2 regions of the Anaerobacillus sp. QJM3NY_17 genome follow, and region 1 is predicted to be linked to the other one. Evidence: a T-box and tRNA genes for the amino acid it is inferred to sense, from the RefSeq annotation. Region 1 holds a T-box; the other holds one or more tRNA genes.
The links. A T-box is a leader RNA that pairs with one kind of tRNA and senses whether it is charged. The one in region 1 lies ahead of tyrS (tyrosine--tRNA ligase), so its partner is inferred to be a tRNA-Tyr.

Region 1 (6,263 bases):
TCATGATTTCCCGAACAAGCACTGAATCAAAAGTGATCTCCCGAAGTACAAACCTGGCGAGTTGCCTATTCTGATACTGATACTCCATAATCCTTTCAATAGCTTCAGCGAGACAGCTTCTGGCAGATCGCGCGTCAAGCTGCTGATATACTTTTTCGAGTTCCTTTACATACCCTTCTAGAAATGACGTCATTAGAAACTCAGCTAACCCCTTTTTGCCGTTAAAATAATACGAAATTAAGGCAACATTCACATCCGCTTTACCCGCTATATCTCGCACTGAAGTACCGTTAAAACCCTTTGTATTGAAAAGTTGAATGGCGGCCTGTATGACACTTCGCTTCGATGCTGTATCTCGCTCCTGTTTCACTAGGAACCACCTCCAAATAATACGATCTAAATTATTGATTCGGTAATAACATAGGCAATCCTTTATTAATCGTACGACAAAATATGTGTATTAATCTGCAAGATTTGATATGATGTTCATAATTTCGATGTAAGGAAGAGGTGTCTTGACATGTTTGAAGTCGAATCCTATTCAGGCAAAAGAGAAAAAGATTATCAAATGGTAATTAAACAACTAAGAGCACTGCTAGATGGTGAAACAAATCAGCTCGCTAATCTTGCAAATGCCTCTGCTTTATTAAATCAGTTTCTAACAGATGTCAATTGGGTTGGGTTCTATTTATACGAAAAAGAGACCGATCAACTTGTGCTCGGGCCTTTCCAGGGACTTCCAGCATGCGTTCGTATTCAGAACGGTAAAGGAGTCTGTGGCACAGCATCTAAAGAAGGCAAGACGATGCGAATTGACAATGTTCATGATTTCCCCGGACATATTGCATGTGACGCTGCTTCACAATCTGAAATTGTAGTGCCAATGTACACTTCAGATAAGCTCCTCGGAGTACTTGATATCGATAGCCCTAAAGTTGGCCGTTTCGATGAATTGGATCAGGAGTATTTAGAGAAATTTACTGAAGCATTGCAAGATTTTCTTTAGAGTTAAAGTAAAGTATTTTGTACCTATACTACTTAAAAAGCCATTAGAGAATTTCTCTAATGGCTTTTTTTAGTTCTCTAACGCTTGAAGAATATCTTCCCAAATATCCTCCCATGCTTCAAGACCAACAGAAAGGCGAATAAGAGTTTCACTAATCCCCATTCTTAATCTCTCATCTTCCGGGACAACGGCATGTGTCATTGTAGCGGGATGTTGAATCAGGGTTTCAGCATCCCCGAGACTAACAGCTATTTTAATCATATTAAGTCTATTCATGAAGGCTTGGGAGTCTTTCTTTTCCCCCGCAATTTCAAAACTAATTAAACCGCCTGGGCTCTTCATTTGTTTTTGAGCAATAGCATACGATGAAGATTCTTCCATACCTGGATACATCACGTTCGTTATGGCAGGATGCTCAGCTAATTTCTGCATAATTTGTCTAGCATTTGAAGAGTGACGATCCATTCGAATAGGGAGGGTCTTTAAGCCTCTTAACAATAGCCATGCATCGAATGGTGAAAGAATTCCACCTATATCCTTTTGCGTACTTTTAGCAATTGAAGAGATGGTCTCTTGGTCACCCACAACTAAACCAGCTACCACGTCTCCATGGCCACTGATATATTTCGTTGCACTATGCAAAACAATGTCACAGCCAAATTCTAGCGGGCGCTGTAAATAAGGAGTCGAAAATGTATTATCCACCACAACCTTAATTCCTTTTTCTTTTGCGACCGCAGAAACCATTTCAAGATCAATTAATTTCAATGTTGGATTAATCGGAGTTTCAATATAAATAACTGTAGTATTTGGACGAATTGCTTTTTGTAATTGCTCAACTGAGTCTAGCGGAAGCAAGTCATGTTCAATCGAAAATTTCTCTTCTAACATTTTAAGTAATCCGAAAGTACATCCGTAGACCCCTTCTGAACAAAGAATGTGGTCGCCTGTCTTCACTAGGTTCAAAAGAACAGCAGACACGGCGGCCATTCCCGAACCAAACGCTAAGCCTGCCTCAGCATTTTCAAGAGAGGCAATCCGCTCTTCCAACATTCGAACAGTAGGGTTTCCAAGTCTTGAATAAATATAGCCAGGCTCCTCACCTGCAAACCTTCGTTCACCAGCCTCAGCCGTTTCAAATGTAAAAGTTGATGTTTGATAAATAGGAGATGCCAGGCTGTTGTGATGCGATTTAGATTCATATCCATCATGAATTGTTTTTGTCTCAAAGCGATGCTTCCCTGTCAAAGTTATAACCCCCTGTTATAAAAATAGCTAGATACACTTCCATTGTAAGCGCTTTCTATTATAAGGTGAAGAGGTATTTATCTTTCTTATATCCTAAAAATGATGTCGACGTGCTATCTATCCATCTCATTTCTACTAAAGTTGACATCTAATACTGAAAGAGTTACAATAGCATTTGTGTAAAATAAGAATGGGCAGCAGCGTGACGGGCTGTGATTTCATTGTGTTCCTTTTAATAGGTACGCCGCGTAACCTCCGGCTGTCGAGGTGAAGGCGTGTGAAAACACAATGTGCACAAACCGGAATCACGACACTGTTTTTATTTTATACCAATAATAATGGTATAAAGGAGGAGCTAATTATGGCTCGTTATACAGGACCAAGTTGGAAAATTTCTCGTCGTCTTGGTATTTCTCTAAGTGGAACAGGTAAAGAATTGGAAAAGCGCCCTTACGCTCCAGGTCAACACGGACCTAACCAGCGTAGAAAGCTTTCTGAATATGGTCTTCAACTTCAAGAGAAGCAAAAGCTTCGTCACATGTACGGCATGACTGAGCGTCAATTCCGACGTCTTTTCGATGATGCTGGCAAAATGAAAGGTGTTCATGGTGAAAACTTCATGATTCTTCTTGAAGCTCGTCTTGATAACCTTGTTTATCGTCTAGGTCTAGCTCGCACTCGCCGTCAGGCTCGTCAGCTAGTTAACCACGGCCACATCACAGTTGATGGCAAACGCGTTGACATTCCTTCTTATCGTGTAGCGACTGGTCAAGTGATCAGCGTTCGTGAGAAGTCTAACAACCTTGACATCATCAAAGAAGCTATCGAAGTAAACAATTTCGTTCCAGAATACCTTACTTTCGATGCAGATAAGCTTGAAGGTACGTTCTCTCGTCTTCCTGAGCGTTCTGAACTTCCTGCTGAAATCACTGAAGCTCTTATCGTTGAGTACTACTCTCGTTAAGCTGTTTCAAAAACCCCGGAACTTATTCCGGGGTTTTTTATGTCCAAATTTACTTAGTACAAAAAATATAAAAAAAAGAGGAAGATCCTCCTCTTTTCAATGGGAGGGTCTTCCTCTTAATGATTGGCTGTTCATAACCGCTGGTGATTTTTTACTCATTTACTCTCTGTGATAACCAACCGTTATTGGGAATCACCAGTATTAGTTAAAATAGCTAAATGATTAATACGTAAGAAGGAAATATTTCTTCTTCCCTCTACGAATAATCACGTATTGATTTTCGATTTGGTCGCTTTCTGAAATAACTTTATCCATTTCCTGACACCGTTCACCGTTGATATACACCGCTCCATTTTTAACATCTTCTCTTGCCTGGCGCTTAGATGAAGAAATACCAGCTTCTACAAGAAGATCGATAAGTCCCTTTTCATTATCTTCTACATGGAAAGAAGGAACATCCTTAAATCCTAAACGGATTTCATCAGCTGTTAGCTGTTTAATGTCACCACTGAACAGCGCTTCCGAGATGTTGATTGCCTGCTGAAGCTTTTCTTCTCCGTGAACAAGCTTTGTCACTTCTTCAGCAAGAGTACGATGAGCTTCTCTCTTTTCCGGTGCTTCGATATGTTTTGATTCAATCTCTTTAATTTCTTCAATACTTAAAAATGTAAAGTAATGAAGAAATTTCACAACATCACGATCATCTGTGTTAATCCAGAACTGATAGAATTCGTAAGGAGAGGTTTTATCGGCATCAAGCCAAATCGCTCCACCTTCAGATTTACCGAACTTAGAACCATCACTCTTCGTAACAAGTGGGAATGTTGCTCCATAGGCTTTTGAAGACTCTTCGCTGCCTTCTTCTTTACGAATCAGTTCAAGACCTGCTGTAATGTTCCCCCATTGGTCACTTCCTCCAATTTGAAGACGACAGTTTTCTTTCCGGTAAAGCTGAAGAAAATCATATGATTGAAGAATCATATACGTAAATTCTGTAAAAGAAATTCCCGCTTCAAGACGTGAAGTAACAGAATCTTTCGCAAGCATATAGTTCAAACCAAAGTTCTTTCCAACATCACGCAGGAATGGAATAACATTTAGCTCCCCAATCCAGTCGTAGTTGTTTACAGCTTTTGCAGAGTTCGCATCTGTTCCAAAATCCAAAAAGCGAGCAAGCTGTCCCTGTAACTTATTCGTCCAATCTTTTACAATGTCTTCTGAATTCAACGTACGTTCATTTGAACGGCCACTAGGGTCACCAATCAGCCCAGTAGCTCCACCAACAAGCGCAATCGGCGTGTGGCCAGCTAACTGAAATCTACGTAGGGCTAGAATAGGCAAAAGATGCCCAATATGAAGGCTATCAGCTGTTGGATCAAAGCCAGAATAAAGAGCAATGCGGTTTTCTGAAAGTTCCTTTTCAAGGCCCTCTCTATCTGTAACTTGATTTAAAAGTCCTCTTGCTTCTAATTCTTCTAATATGTGCATGTAATCGACTTCCTTTCGTTAATAATATCTTTTGGCAAACCACTAAAATAATCCAAATGGGCAAAAAAACAAAAAAAACCCGCCCCAGAAAAGGGACGAGTTTCATCGCGGTACCACCCTTGTTGAAGAAAGTAACCTTTCTCCCACTCAGTCAGAATAACGGTCTGAACCGTCTAATGCTACACAGACACTGTCTTTCCCATTAGATGCTCATGGAGGTAATTCACATTTTCCTTTATGCTGATTCTCACCGCACATCAGCTCTCTGAAAAAGGGAGAAAAATGCTACTTCGTCCAATCAAGGCATGTCGTTCATTAAAAAACACTAATTAAATTAATATCACAAAGGTAAAATCATGTCAATTCTAAGCCTACAGAAATCCCTACCAGTTTATACAAATCTCGACGACATATGCTATAATAAACAGGATTAATTTGAGGGGGTATAGGAATGCGAGAGCTTTTTTCTTCTATCAGGCAGAAGTGGAACGCGTTCATTGATAGATTACAAGAATATAACATCTTAACCGGGTCCAGGATCGCCTACAAAGTGACTTGGAATTTATTTCTTATTTTTATCGTGCTAGGTCTAATGGGCACTATTTTCGCCGGTGGTGTTGGTGCAGGATATTTCGCATCACTTGTTAAAGATGAACCGATTCGCTCTTACGATGAGATGAAGAGAGACGTTTATAACTATGAAGAAACCAGTGAGGTATATTTTGCAGGTGATGTTCTTCTTGGTAACTTTCGTTCTGATATTGAGCGAAAAGAGGTTGAGTTAAAAAACGTTTCTCCTCTTCTACAAAAAGCAGTTATTTCCACAGAAGATGAATATTTCTTCGATCACGATGGTATTGTTCCAAAAGCAATTGGACGTGCCGTTCTTCAAGAAGTCACCAATTCAGATGATCGAAGCGGTGGTAGTACATTAACACAACAGTTAGTTAAGAACCAGATTCTAACAAGAGAAGTTTCTTTCGAACGAAAAGCAAAAGAAATGCTACTCGCTCTTCGACTCGAAAATTTCTTTAATAAAGAAGAAATTCTAGAAGCATACCTTAATATCGTTCCTTATGGACGAAATGCTTCCGGTAATAATATTGCGGGCGTACAAGCAGCCTCACAGGGCATATTTGGTGTAAATGCTAGTGATTTAAATTTGCCTCAAGCTGCATTCATTGCAGGTATTCCCAAAAACCCTTATACATACACCCCTTTTACAAATTCGGGTGAGGTAAAGAAGGATCTTTCAGCTGGAATCGATCGGATGGAATTTGTTCTATATCGTATGTATGAAGAAGAAACAATCACTGAAGAAGAGTATAACAAAGCGCTAGAATACGATATTGAAAAAAATCTAGCTGAGTCTTCGCCTTCGCCAGTAGAAAAATACCCTTACCTTACATTTGAGATTGAAGATCGTGCGAAGCGAGTTCTTGCCGAGCAGATCGCGAATGAAGAAGGATATGACGGGAAGGAACTTTCGAAGAGTGTAGACTATTACAATCAAATCACTTATGATGCTAACGTTACTGGTAGATCTGCAACGGAAAT
Region 2 (6,263 bases), 1.8 Mb from region 1:
CCGAATCCAGTCAAACTCCGAATGCCAACGATTTATCCGCGGGAGTCAGACTGCGAGTGATAAGATCCGTAGTCGAGAGGGAAACAGCCCAGACCACCAGCTAAGGTCCCAAAGTATACGTTAAGTGGAAAAGGATGTGGCGTTGCTTAGACAACCAGGATGTTGGCTTAGAAGCAGCCATCATTTAAAGAGTGCGTAATAGCTCACTGGTCGAGTGACGCTGCGCCGAAAATGTACCGGGGCTAAACGTATCACCGAAGCTGTGGATTGTCTTACGACAATGGTAGGAGAGCGTTCTAAGGGCTGTGAAGTCAGACCGAAAGGACTGGTGGAGCGCTTAGAAGTGAGAATGCCGGTATGAGTAGCGAAAGACAAGTGAGAATCTTGTCCGTCGAAAGCCCAAGGTTTCCTGAGGAAGGCTCGTCCGCTCAGGGTTAGTCGGGACCTAAGCCGAGGCCGAAAGGCGTAGGCGATGGATAACAGGTTGATATTCCTGTACCACCTCCTTTCCGTTTGAACGACGGGGGGACGCAGAAAGATAGGGAGAGCGCGCTGCTGGAAATGCGCGTCCAAGCGATTAGGCTGGTGAATAGGCAAATCCGTTCACCATGAAGGCTGAGTCGTGATGGCGAGGGAAATTTAGTACCGAAGTCCTTGATTCTACGCTGCCAAGAAAAGCCTCTAGTGAGGAAAAAGGTGCCCGTACCGCAAACCGACACAGGTAGGCGAGGAGAGAATCCTAAGACGATCGGGAGAACTCTCGTTAAGGAACTCGGCAAAATGACCCCGTAACTTCGGGAGAAGGGGTGCTTCCTCGGGTTTATAGCCCAGGGGAGCCGCAGTGAAAAGATCCAAGCGACTGTTTAGCAAAAACACAGGTCTCTGCAAAGCCGTAAGGCGAAGTATAGGGGCTGACACCTGCCCGGTGCTGGAAGGTTAAGAGGAGGGGTTATCCCTTACGGGAGAAGCTCTGAATCGAAGCCCCAGTAAACGGCGGCCGTAACTATAACGGTCCTAAGGTAGCGAAATTCCTTGTCGGGTAAGTTCCGACCCGCACGAAAGGTGCAACGACTTGGATACTGTCTCAACGAGAGACCCGGTGAAATTATAGTACCTGTGAAGATGCAGGTTACCCGCGACAGGACGGAAAGACCCCATGGAGCTTTACTGTAGCCTGATATTGGATTTTGGTACAGCTTGTACAGGATAGGTAGGAGCCATAGAAGTCGGACCGCCAGGTTCGATGGAGGCGTCGGTGGGATACTACCCTGGCTGTACTGACATTCTAACCCAGCACCGTGATCCGGTGCGGAGACAGTGTCAGGTGGGCAGTTTGACTGGGGCGGTCGCCTCCTAAAGTGTAACGGAGGCGCCCAAAGGTTCCCTCAGAATGGTTGGAAATCATTCGCAGAGTGTAAAGGCACAAGGGAGCTTGACTGCGAGACCTACAAGTCGAGCAGGGACGAAAGTCGGGCTTAGTGATCCGGTGGTTCCGCATGGAAGGGCCATCGCTCAACGGATAAAAGCTACCCTGGGGATAACAGGCTTATCTCCCCCAAGAGTCCACATCGACGGGGAGGTTTGGCACCTCGATGTCGGCTCATCGCATCCTGGGGCTGAAGTAGGTCCCAAGGGTTGGGCTGTTCGCCCATTAAAGCGGTACGCGAGCTGGGTTCAGAACGTCGTGAGACAGTTCGGTCCCTATCCGTCGCGGGCGCAGGAAATTTGAGAGGAGCTGTCCTTAGTACGAGAGGACCGGGATGGACACACCGCTGGTGTACCAGTTGTTCCGCCAGGAGCATAGCTGGGTAGCTACGTGTGGAAGGGATAAGTGCTGAAAGCATCTAAGCATGAAGCCCCCCTCGAGATGAGATTTCCCACAGCATGAAGCTGGTAAGATCCCTTAGAGATGATGAGGTAGATAGGTTCGGGGTGGAAGCGTGGCAACACGTGGAGCTGACGAATACTAATCGATCGAGGGCTTAACCTAAAAACGAAAAGCGAAGTAAGCCGTTTAAATCCGACAACCGTTGGAGGCTTTTGAGTCAGACGCGCTTTATGCGTCAGAATCAAAAGGTGAAACGATCGAGGATTTGGCTTATGTAGCTGGACATATTGGAAAGTTGTGCGTGCTATCTAGTTTTCAGGGAATAAAATTTTCCTTGAAAAACATGATGGAATATAGTATGATATATTTTGTCGCTGGTAAATCACGAAAGTGAAATCCAGTCCTTAGTCTGGTAATGATGGCGAAGAGGTCACACCCGTTCCCATGCCGAACACGGAAGTTAAGCTCTTCAGCGCCGATGGTAGTTGGGGGATCTCCCCCTGCAAGAGTAGGACGTTGCCAGGCTGATATTATTCCACAGTAGCTCAGTGGTAGAGCTATCGGCTGTTAACCGATCGGTCGTAGGTTCGAATCCTACCTGTGGAGCCATGGAGAGCTGTCCGAGTGGCCGAAGGAGCACGATTGGAAATCGTGTAGACGGTCAAAGCCGTCTCGAGGGTTCGAATCCCTCGCTCTCCGCCACTAGCATACATAATAGCAGCAAGGGCCCGTTGGTCAAGCGGTTAAGACACCGCCCTTTCACGGCGGTAACACGGGTTCGAATCCCGTACGGGTCACCATTATATATCATTTCTACTTTGTGGAGGATTAGCTCAGCTGGGAGAGCATCTGCCTTACAAGCAGAGGGTCGGCGGTTCGAGCCCGTCATCCTCCACCATTATCTAAGGTCCCGTGGTGTAGCGGTTAACATGCCTGCCTGTCACGCAGGAGATCGCGAGTTCGATTCTCGTCGGGACCGCCATTTATATTTTAACATTATCGCGGGGTGGAGCAACAAGCGATACTTCCTTGAAACAGCAACGAGTTGTTTCGACGGATACGCTTCGAAGCATAACCTTGTAGAGAAAGAAACAGTGCACAGCGTAATGAGCAGGTGCAGCATAATTACATTCACATTATCGCGGGGTGGAGCAGTTCGGTAGCTCGTTGGGCTCATAACCCAAAGGTCGCAGGTTCAAATCCTGCCCCCGCAACCAATTATATTTTAAACATGGCTCTGTAGCTCAGTCGGTAGAGCAGTGGACTGAAAATCCACGTGTCGGCGGTTCGATTCCGTCCGGAGCCACCATGTTGCCGGTCTAGCTCAATTGGTAGAGCAACTGACTTGTAATCAGTAGGTTGGGGGTTCAAGTCCTCTGGCCGGCACCATTTTCTCGAAATGAGATCAAATTCCATTGCACTTTCATAAAATGTGTATTACAATGGTAATTGTCAATTTGGAGGGGTAGCGAAGTGGCTAAACGCGGCGGACTGTAAATCCGCTCCCTCAGGGTTCGGCGGTTCGAATCCGTCCCCCTCCACCATCTTGATAGGGGTATAGTTTAAAGGTAGAACAGAGGTCTCCAAAACCTCCGGTGTGGGTTCGAGTCCTACTACCCCTGCCAATTTTAAATTTTTATGGCGGTTGTGGCGAAGTGGTTAACGCACCGGATTGTGATTCCGGCATTCGTGGGTTCAATTCCCATCAGCCGCCCCATTTTTGGGCTATAGCCAAGCGGTAAGGCAACGGATTTTGATTCCGTCATGCGCTGGTTCGAATCCAGCTAGCCCAGCCATTTTTGTTGCGGAAGTAGTTCAGTGGTAGAACATCACCTTGCCAAGGTGGGGGTCGCGGGTTCGAATCCCGTCTTCCGCTCCATTTTAAAAAGGCGGCATAGCCAAGTGGTAAGGCACGGGTCTGCAAAACCCTTACGCCCCGGTTCAAATCCGGGTGCCGCCTCCAATCTTAATATTTTTTCTTAAAAGTCCTGCCGGAGTGGCGGAATTGGCAGACGCACAGGACTTAAAATCCTGCGGAGGGTGTACCTCCGTGCCGGTTCGAGCCCGGCCTCCGGCACCACTTATTTTTCTGCCTGAATTGAATATGGTATTTTGCCGGTGTGGCGGAATTGGCAGACGCGCACGACTCAAAATCGTGTTCCGAGAGGAGTGTCGGTTCGAACCCGACCACCGGTACCATTACATACGTTATTACAAGACTTCAACGTTCTCGTTGAGGTCTTTTTTGTATTCTTTTTAATTCCTTGTCTTATTTGATATCACTAGTTTTCAATGACTCACTGAGCAAATTCCTGCTCATTTAAAAGTAGAGGTGATAAAATACAAGTATAAGATAGATAAAACAATTTACTGAAAGAGTGATTCGATGAGAATTGAAGTATGGTCCGATTTCGTTTGTCCATTTTGTTATATAGGAAAAAGACGTCTTGAAAGTGCGCTTCAGGCTTTTCCACAGCGTGATCAAGTAGAAGTTGTCTTTAAAAGCTTTGAACTTGATCCTAATGCGAAAGAATCGGATGGGGAAAGCATGGCTGAGCTTCTAGCAGCGAAATACAATGTCAGTCTAGAACAAGCTCAGGCTATGTGTGAGAATATGAGGCAGCAAGCTGCTGGAGAAAACCTAACGTATGATTTCGATAAAATGATTCCAACGAATTCATTTGATGCTCATCGTCTTGTTCACTATGCGACAGAGCATGGTAAAAGTAATGAAATGTCAGAACGTCTCTTTTATGCCTTCTTTACCGAATCGAAAAATATTGGTGATCATGAAACGCTTGCATCACTTGGTGAAGAACTTGGGCTAGACGCTGCGGATATAAAACGTATGCTAGGGACTGAAGAATTTACGAAAGAAGTTCGCAACGATGAAGCTATGGGAAGTCAGCTTGGCATTCAGGGCGTACCGTTCTTTGTATTTGACGGTAAATATGCCGTGTCAGGTGCTCAGCCTGTTGAAATGTTTGAACAGGCCGTTGAGAAGGCCTGGGGAGAAGGAAATAAGCTTGAAGTAGTTGGTGGCAATGCAGAAGCGTGTTCTGCTGACTCTTGTGATCTTCCTAAATAAAACGTAAGAAAGCTCTCTTATTGTAAAGAGAGCTTTTTCTTATGCGTCTGTATTTTCTTGTTTAATCGTTTTGTAAGCTGAATCAAGGTTGCGAATGCGACGAACTATTTCTGAGTTTTTGTTAAGGTTGTCATAGATCATTGATGAAACAACTGATCGATAATAGCTATTCATTGCTTCTAATTTTGAAAATACATCACGATTCTTTTGTATGTATTGGCGAAAATTTTCTTCGAAAAATGGTGTTGAGAATGGTTCCATATGATTTCTCCTTTCTGTCTGTCATTCTGATTATAGGGTGATCGTCATCAGGACGTCAAACGGATTATGAAGAGTAAAATTCTATTAGCTCTGTCGTGATGAGAGACGTTTGTAAAGAAAATATGAAAAATGTGTTGTTTCTTTCATATGTTCTGTGGTATTCTATCTACATCAGCGAGGATTGTAGAAATTCCTCGAATTTTCACCATTTACCCAACGCAGTGTTTCGTTAAAATTAACGAAGCGTTGCGTTTTTTTATGTTTGCTTTCTTTAACTTGAAACCCCGCTTAAGAAGTCTCCTCCGTGAATTTGATTAAACATTTCTGCTGAGGCAGTTACAAGCTTTTCACCTTCTGAAACAGGGAGCGAAGGTTGAAGATAGAAAAGTTGAATGGCATGCTTGGTTTCTTCCGTTATAGCTGTTCGCTTAGAATCAACGATAGGACTTCCGAACGCTCCTTTGTGATCAAGTGAGAGGATTTTGTTGTTGAAGCTTACCTCACGTCCATTTAAGCCCTCATATGCAGTCGTCTCACTACCAATGTCGATTGTAATATCTCCTTCAACTTGATCAAGATCATAGATACCAATTGGAATTTTGTATTGAAGCGACAGAAGATTGTTGATGTCTGCAGCAGAGTGAACGAGAGGTAGCGAAGACCCTTTCTTTAACCGGCGTAATAGGGCTTCTGAGGACGGTCGATATTTGGCGGGATCCGTCCCGAACTTTTTGAAAATGGAACGCCACTCTGAGATAGCAGGAAAAGTGAGCAGGTCTGTCTGCTCAAGATCCATCATCAATGTTTCCTGATAGAACTGAAAGCGACCGCGCACCATTTGCGGCGACTTTTCAACAACGATATTATGGTAAATAGCATAACCAATTTTAAAATCAGGATATGTCTTTTTAATAGATGGAGCGAGAATTATACTTGTCATCACACTTTTCTCCTAACATATAATTTTTCGTTCATTTTATCATATACCTAAATTTGAAGCTTATAAGGAGGCTTGCCTCATTTATGAATAAACTTAGAAAACAATTAGAGCGTATTGATGGAAAAGGATATAAAGCATATAAAGAC

Region 2: it has a tRNA-Tyr gene. The T-box ahead of tyrS (tyrosine--tRNA ligase) is inferred to sense a tRNA for this amino acid. The anticodon was not compared.

What each region holds. Positions count from the first base shown of each region.
Region 1 is NZ_CM149685.1:3,088,976-3,095,238, forward strand. It holds gene refZ (forespore capture DNA-binding protein RefZ) at 1-370, opposite strand, end outside; gene AC0VYV_RS16185 (GAF domain-containing protein) at 521-1,006, shown strand; gene megL (methionine gamma-lyase) at 1,076-2,254, opposite strand; gene rpsD (30S ribosomal protein S4) at 2,616-3,218, shown strand; gene tyrS (tyrosine--tRNA ligase) at 3,441-4,706, opposite strand; T-box leader at 4,795-5,017, opposite strand; gene AC0VYV_RS16205 (transglycosylase domain-containing protein) at 5,158-6,263, shown strand, end outside.
Region 2 is NZ_CM149685.1:498,462-504,724, forward strand. It holds rRNA gene AC0VYV_RS02690 (23S ribosomal RNA) at 1-1,990, shown strand, start outside; rRNA gene rrf (5S ribosomal RNA) at 2,237-2,353, shown strand; tRNA gene AC0VYV_RS02700 (tRNA-Asn) at 2,363-2,437, shown strand; tRNA gene AC0VYV_RS02705 (tRNA-Ser) at 2,439-2,530, shown strand; tRNA gene AC0VYV_RS02710 (tRNA-Glu) at 2,554-2,628, shown strand; tRNA gene AC0VYV_RS02715 (tRNA-Val) at 2,651-2,726, shown strand; tRNA gene AC0VYV_RS02720 (tRNA-Asp) at 2,735-2,810, shown strand; tRNA gene AC0VYV_RS02725 (tRNA-Met) at 2,969-3,045, shown strand; tRNA gene AC0VYV_RS02730 (tRNA-Phe) at 3,062-3,137, shown strand; tRNA gene AC0VYV_RS02735 (tRNA-Thr) at 3,142-3,217, shown strand; tRNA gene AC0VYV_RS02740 (tRNA-Tyr) at 3,288-3,372, shown strand; tRNA gene AC0VYV_RS02745 (tRNA-Trp) at 3,380-3,453, shown strand; tRNA gene AC0VYV_RS02750 (tRNA-His) at 3,470-3,545, shown strand; tRNA gene AC0VYV_RS02755 (tRNA-Gln) at 3,550-3,624, shown strand; tRNA gene AC0VYV_RS02760 (tRNA-Gly) at 3,633-3,707, shown strand; tRNA gene AC0VYV_RS02765 (tRNA-Cys) at 3,717-3,791, shown strand; tRNA gene AC0VYV_RS02770 (tRNA-Leu) at 3,819-3,908, shown strand; tRNA gene AC0VYV_RS02775 (tRNA-Leu) at 3,943-4,027, shown strand; gene AC0VYV_RS02780 (DsbA family oxidoreductase) at 4,215-4,916, shown strand; gene yvfG (protein YvfG) at 4,956-5,177, opposite strand; gene AC0VYV_RS02790 (B3/B4 domain-containing protein) at 5,449-6,117, opposite strand; gene AC0VYV_RS02795 (ABC-ATPase domain-containing protein) at 6,201-6,263, shown strand, end outside.